2 regions of the Luteimonas sp. GW821-FHT14E02 genome follow, and region 2 is predicted to be linked to the other one. Evidence: riboswitches for the same ligand, from Rfam matches in the RefSeq annotation. Region 2 holds a riboswitch; the other holds the start of a gene.
The links. A riboswitch is a leader RNA that binds a small molecule or an ion and turns the genes downstream of it on or off. The one in region 2 is predicted to bind cobalamin.
Positions count from the first base shown of each region.

Region 1: it holds a riboswitch for cobalamin, as region 2 does, so the genes downstream of both, btuB (TonB-dependent vitamin B12 receptor) here and AC1RNP_RS02095 (ribonucleoside-diphosphate reductase subunit alpha) in region 2, are expected to answer to the same signal.

Region 1 covers NZ_JBXAPK010000002.1:4,710-8,117, forward strand. Annotated here, with positions in the region: gene btuB (TonB-dependent vitamin B12 receptor) at 1-1,883, opposite strand, end outside; cobalamin riboswitch at 2,008-2,232, opposite strand; gene AC1RNP_RS03140 (TfoX/Sxy family protein) at 2,346-2,714, opposite strand; gene AC1RNP_RS03145 (GAF domain-containing protein) at 2,722-3,207, opposite strand; gene bioD (dethiobiotin synthase) at 3,247-3,408, shown strand, end outside.
Region 2 covers NZ_JBXAPK010000001.1:494,440-497,847, reverse strand. Annotated here, with positions in the region: gene gcvA (transcriptional regulator GcvA) at 1-343, shown strand, start outside; gene AC1RNP_RS02100 (DUF2569 domain-containing protein) at 441-977, shown strand; cobalamin riboswitch at 1,040-1,344, shown strand; gene AC1RNP_RS02095 (ribonucleoside-diphosphate reductase subunit alpha) at 1,606-3,408, shown strand, end outside.

The sequences.
Region 1 (3,408 bases), on a different contig from region 2:
TAGCGCTTGTCGAAGACGTTGCCGGCGCGCGCCTGCAACGTCCATGCCGGTGAGAACGCGTATTCCAGGCGCAGATCGGTGGTGCCGTAGCCGCCGAGCCGCTTCGTGTTGGCCGGATCGTCGTAGCGATGGCTGGCGCCGGCGACGGTGATGCCGAAACGGAAATCGCCGAAAGCGCGATCCAGATCGATGCGGCCGATGTTGCGCGCGCGACGCGCGAGCAGGTTGCCGTAATCGGCATCGGGCGTGCCGTCGGGGTTGCGCTTGCTGCGGTTGCGCGGCGAGATGAAGCTCCACTGCGTGGAGACATCCCAGCCTGCGATCGTGGTCTCGAAGGTCAGCTCGGCGCCGCGCACGCGGGCCTTGTCGACGTTGTAGCCCTCGCCGATGTAGTTCGGCGGCGGGAACTCGAACACGATCAGATCGTCGAACCGGCTTTCGTAGAGGTTGAAAGTCCAGCTCAGCAGTTCGGTGTGCTGGCCGATGCCGATATTGAGCGTTTTGGAGGTTTCCGGATCGAGATCGGGACTGGCCGAGCCCGGGAAGTACAGATCGTTGAAGGTCGGCGCCTTGAAACCGGTAGCGTAGTTGGCACTCAAGCGGAAGCCGTCGCCGAACTTCATGCCCCAGCCCACGCCGCCGGTGGTGTGGTTGCCGAACTGTTCGTTGTCGTCGTTGCGCACGCTCAGTTGCAGTTGATGCGCGCCGAAGCTGCCCTGGTACTCGGCGAACACGCCGGTGTTGTCGCGCTCCGTTTCCGCGTAGTCCGCCGTACTGGTGATCTTGTCGTTCTGCCAGTCGGCGCCGGCGGAGATCAGATGATTGGCGGTGAGCGTGAAGTCTGCCTGCAACGAAGCGGTGTCGCGGCGCGTGTCGAAGGTGCTCACGTGCGCGCGTGCCTTGCCGGATTGCTCGAAGTAGGAATCCGCCTTGTCGTAGCTGCGGCCGGCCTGCAGGTTCACGGCCACGCGCTCGGATGGCGTCCAGCCGAGCTTGGCGCCGGCCACCTGCTGCACGTTCCTGGCGAAGTTGCCGGCGAAGAGGCTGCCGTCGAATTCGGTGTCGGCTTCGGCACGCAGGGCATGGCCTTCCAGCGTGAACGTCTCGCCCAGCTCGAGGCCGCCGCGCAGATTGAGCGAGCGGTTGCGATTGCCGTCGCGATCGGGTTCGTCGGCGAAGCAACCAGCGAATGGGTTAGTCGAACCGCGACAGGCGTTGATGCCGTCGGTGCGCGAGTAAGCCACGTCGGCGCCATACCAGCCGCGTTCACCGCCGCCACCGAAGCCGGCGCTGGCTTCGCGCAGGTTGTGGCTGCCGATGCCGAGACGGAAGCGCGGCGTGAACTTGCCCTGGTCGCGACGCGTGAAGATCTGGATCACGCCACCGATCGCTTCCGAGCCGTACAGGCTCGAACGCGGGCCGCGCACGATCTCGACGCGGTCGATCTGTTCGACCGGCAAATCCTGGAACGCCGTCGCGCCGTTGGTGGCGGGGCCGATGCGGATGCCGTCGACCAGGACCAGCACGTGGCCGGAGCCGCTGCCGCGCATGAACACGCTGGTGACCTTGCCGGGACCGCCGGAGTTGCCGATGTCGACACCGGCGCGGCCGCGCAGCAGATCGGGCAGGTCGCGCGCCTGGCTGCGTTCGATCTCCTCGCGGTCGATCACTTCGGCCGGGAACAGGCTGTCGATCAGCGGTACCTGCGTGCGCGTGGCGGTGACGATCACTTCGTCGAGATCGGTCGCGGCCTCGGGCTCGGCGAAAGCCAGCGACGGCAGCAGCGCGCAGGCGGCGGCGAGCGGCAGGACGCGGAGGTGGATGGTTCGGAATCGCGGATTATTGCGAGAGGATCCGCGGCATGCGCGGGGTTGAGCGTGCATCGAATGTTCTCCATCGCGTGCACCCACGCACGCGCCGAGCCAATGGGAGTCGCGAGGAGAAGAGGAAGTGCGAGGCAGAACGAGCGCAACGGGCGCCAGCGCCGCCGCAATGCCCTCCGCATCGCAACCTGTCGACTCCAAGGCCGGTCTCCGGGCTTACGAGTTGAAGTCGTGACCGACTTCGGCCGCGGCGCCTTCCCGTGTCGAAACACAGTGGCGAATGCGTTGGCGTGACTCGCTTACCGTTGCGGGGGCAGCGCCGGAATGGTCGATGCGCAGTAGCGCGCGACGTCACCGGCTTCCCGTTTCAATCCGCTGGCATTGGAAAGTCCGCGCGTGGATGCACGGGCTCTTGCGAAGGGACTCGCGCAATGCCTTTGGATCACCTCGAAGCGCGGCGATTGTATGCGATTGCGCCGGGGGCCGCCGCTTCCGGCTCGGCTGGCCGCATGCCGGGGTGGTTCAGTCCTTGTCGGGCTCGTCGAAGAATCCGAACGACGGCGCGGCATCTTCTTCCTGATGATGCGTGGTCGTCACCGGCCCGGCGGCGGGTCGGCCGCGTGGCGCGGGCAGTTGCGCGATCGCGGCCTCGGCCTCGGCGACGAGCTGCGCACGGCGCGCCTCCGGCACTTCCTGCCAGTGGCAGTCGCACAGCGCGCCTTCCAGCGCGTAGAGCAGGTTGAGGCTGGGCTTGAAGCCGGCACGCTTGACGCGCATGAAGGCCTCGACCGGTCCGGCGGCGGCAAGATCGTCGAGCGTGCGCAGCCCGACCTGCCGCAGCCAGGCGGCGCTCTTCGGGCCGACGTTGCGCAATTTCAGCGGAGCGCTCATCGCGGCCTCATCCCAGTGATGCCACGAAGAGGGCGGCGATCGCTTCCAGGCCGGCCTGATCGTCGGTGTCGAAGCGAGCCAACGCCGGGCTGTCCAGATCGAAGACGCCGATCAGGGCACCGTCCGGCCGGACCAGCGGCACCACCAGTTCCGAACGCGAGGCGGCATCGCAGGCGATGTGGTCGGGCACGGCGTGCACGTCCTCGACGCGCTGCGTCTGCCGGCTGCGCGCCGCCGCGCCGCACACGCCCTTGTCGAGCGGAATGCGCACACAGGCCGGCAGGCCCTGGAACGGGCCGACCACCAGTTCGGTGCCGTCGTAGAAGTAGAAGCCGACCCAGTTCAGATCGGGCAGGGCGTGGTACACCAGCGCGGAGAGATTGGCGGCATTGGCGATGCGGTCGCGTTCGCCGGCGAGCAGTGCCTTGGCCTGTTCGGCGAGCTGCGCGTACTGCTCGCGCTTGCTGCCGCTTAGACTGGAAGAAGTGAACATGTGTGCAGTCTAGCAACAGGCCATCCGCAGGAGGCGGCGATGCCACAACCCGGTCACGGCCCCCATCCTGGCGGCTTCTACGTCACCGGCACCGATACCGGTGCCGGCAAGACGCTGGCCAGCTGCGCGCTGCTGCACGCATTGCGTGCCGAAGGCTGGCGCGCGGTCGGCATGAAGCCGCTGGCCAGCGGTTGCACGCGC
Region 2 (3,408 bases):
CGCCTGGCATCTGCAGGAAGCCGATACGCCCGACTGGCCGCGCTGGCTGCGTGAAGCCGGCATCGCCGACGATGCCGTGCGCGGTGGTCCGCTGTTCTCCGACGAAACGCATGCCATCCAGGCCGCGATCGCCGGTCAGGGCGTCGTGCTCGCCAGCCTGCCGCTCGTGGCCGATGAGCTGGCGGCCGGTCACCTGATGGTGCCCTTCGGGCCGGTGCTGGAAGGCCACAGCTTCCATCTGGTGTGGGCGCCGGAATCGGAATCCTCGGAGGCGTTCACGCGCGTGCGTGATTGGCTTCGGAGCGAAGCGCAGGCCTTTCAGCCTGCCCAAGCTTCGTTGTAGATACGCGTGTGCGCATGTCGATTCCAGATAGCAGCACCAATGATCGTTTTCAGATGACCTAAAGTCCGGAAATCAGATTTGCTCAGGGGGAGCGCAAGTGTCCGACAATCCGTATCAGCCGCCGATGGCGCCGGTCATTCCCGCCACGCCCCCAACCACACCTGCCGCCCCCAACAGCGGGCCGAGCGGGTTGGGCGGCTGGCTGATCCTGGTGATGATCGGCATGATCCTGACGCCGATCAAAATTGGCATTCTCATTGCCACGACGCTGTTGCCGCTGCACCGCAACGGCACCTGGGAGATCCTGACCAGCCCCGGCACCGAGAACTATCATCCCCTCTGGGCTCCGTTGTTGATCTTCGAGATCGTGGGCAATATCGCCTTCATGCTCGCTTGCGTGGTCCTGCTGAGCCTGTTCTTTACGAAATCGGCACGCTTCCCACGAATGTTCATCATCTATTTCGTGGCCAATCTGATTTTTCTGATTGTCGATTATGTTCTGGGCGAACAGATTCCGGCGGTCGCCGCGGCGGGGCCTGCCGGCGCCGTCGAGATTGCTCGCACCATGATCGCCGCCCTCATTTGGGTGCCTTACATGCTGGTTTCGAAGCGGGTGAAGAACACTTTCGTCTGAGTCATAGCACACTGCATCGAATTTCCGCCCCAACATTTCGTGTTGACGTTAATTTTTAACCACGATATGTTGTGTCTGTCGGTTCCGACGGCATGCGCCGCCGGATGAAAAGGGAAGCCGGTCCAGGCTCGTGAGAGCCCATTCCGGCACTGCCCCGCAGCGGTAGGTGGAAACGAAGTCGTATTGGATGCGAGTCCCTCGCAAAAGCCCGCACACCTCACTACGTTGACGACGTAGTTCGATGTGCGGTCTGTCCAAAAAAGCACTGGGGCGGTGGTCCCGGGAAGCAACGACAAGTAGGAGGCCCGGGCGTACCGCCTGAGCCACGTCCACAAGTCCGAAGACCTGCCGACAGCCGCGCGATCTGCACGCCGCGCGGTGCCGGCCGCGGAATCTCCGGGGGGAGATGGCTGGTGACGCATTCGGCCGACGGTCTCCGTCGCGGCCGTTGCGACGCCGCTTTCCGACCCTGTAGCTCCCGCCCGCCGCCGCGACGCCTTGTCGTCGCGACAGCACCGGCTGGGCGAGGTCGCGCGCGGATGGTTTTCGCCATCTTCGTTGCGACGTCGCCGCTTCTGCCGTCCCGCGAGGGAGCGACGGCACGGTGCGTCACCACGGAGCCAGCACCATGACACAACAAGACACCGACACCGCGATCAAACCCCCGGCGGAAACGGCTGCGACCCACGAATCTTCCTTCCTGCTCACCGCACCACCCACGGCCACGGCCATGCAGGTGCGCAAGCGCAACGGCGGCAGCGAGCCGGTCGATCTGAACAAGATCGTGCGCGCCATCCAGCGCTGCTGCGACGACCTGCACGCGGTCGATCCCATGCGCGTGGCCACGCGCACCATCTCCGGACTCTACGACGGCGCCTCCACGCGCGAACTCGACGAACTGTCGATCCGCACCGCCGCCCTGCTCACCGCCGAGGAACCCGAATACAGCCGCTTGGCCGCGCGATTGCTTGCGAACGTGATCGCCAAGGAAGTGGCCGGGCAGGAGATCCACGCCTTCTCGCAATCGATCGCGCGCGGCCACGATCTCGGGCTCATCAACGATCGCCTGCTCGGCTTCGTGCAGCTGCACGCGCGCAAGCTCAACGACGCCATCGACGCGGCGTTCGATCTGCACTTCGATTATTTCGGCCTGAGAACGCTCTACGACCGCTACCTGCTGCGTCATCCGCAGTCGCGCAAGGTGATCGAGACGCCGCAGCAGTTCTTCCTGCGCATCGCTTGCGCACTGTCCGAGGACGTGCCGGAGGCGCTGGCGCTGTACCGCCGCATGGGCAATCTCGACTATTTGCCGAGTTCGCCGACGCTGTTCAACAGCGGCACCACGCATGAACAGCTGTCCTCGTGCTTCCTGCTCGATTCGCCGCAGGATTCGCTGGAGTCGATCTACGCGCGCTACGGCGACATCGCGCAGCTGTCGAAATTCAGCGGCGGCATCGGCGTGAGCTACACGCGCGTGCGCTCGCGCGGCTCGCTGATCAAGTCCACCAACGGCCATTCCAACGGCATCGTGCCGTGGTTGAAGACGCTGGACTCCTCGGTCGCCGCGGTGAACCAGGGCGGCAAGCGCAAGGGCGCGGCCTGCGTGTACCTGGAACCGTGGCACGCGGACGTGGCCGAATTCCTCGAACTGCGCGACAACACCGGCGACGAAGCACGGCGCACGCACAACCTCAATCTCGCCAACTGGATTCCCGATCTCTTCATGCGCCGCGTCGAGGCCGATGCCGACTGGTCGCTGTTCGATCCGCGCATCGTGCCGGAATTCACCGATCTGTACGGCGAGGCGTTCGAGCGCGCCTACGAACAGGCGGAAACGCAGGGCAAGGCGGTGAAGACGATCAAGGCGCGTGAACTTTACGCGCGCATGATGCGTTCGCTGGCGCAGACCGGCAACGGCTGGATGACGTTCAAGGACAAGTGCAACCGCGCGAGCAACCAGACCGCCAAGGCCGGCAACGTCATTCACCTGTCGAATCTGTGCACTGAAATCCTCGAGGTGACGTCGGCCGAGGAAACCGCGGTCTGCAATCTCGGCTCGATCAATCTCGCGCACCATTTTGACGAAGACGGAGTCTTCGACTTCGACAAGCTCGGCGAAACCGTGCGCCTGGCAGTGCGCCAGCTCGACCGCGTGATCGACCTGAACTTCTATCCCATCGAATCCGCGCGCCGCGGCAACCTGCGCTGGCGACCGGTGGGCCTCGGCTGCATGGGCCTGCAGGACGTGTTCTTCCGCCTGCGCCTGCCGTTCGACGGCGAGGCCGCACGCGCGCTGTCGGCCAGGATCGCCGAGACGATCTATTACCACGCGCTGGAAACCTCCTGCGAACTGGCCGAGGAACGCGGCCGCCATCCGTCCTTCGCCGACACGCGCGCGGCGGCTGGCGAATTGCAGTTCGACGCATGGAAT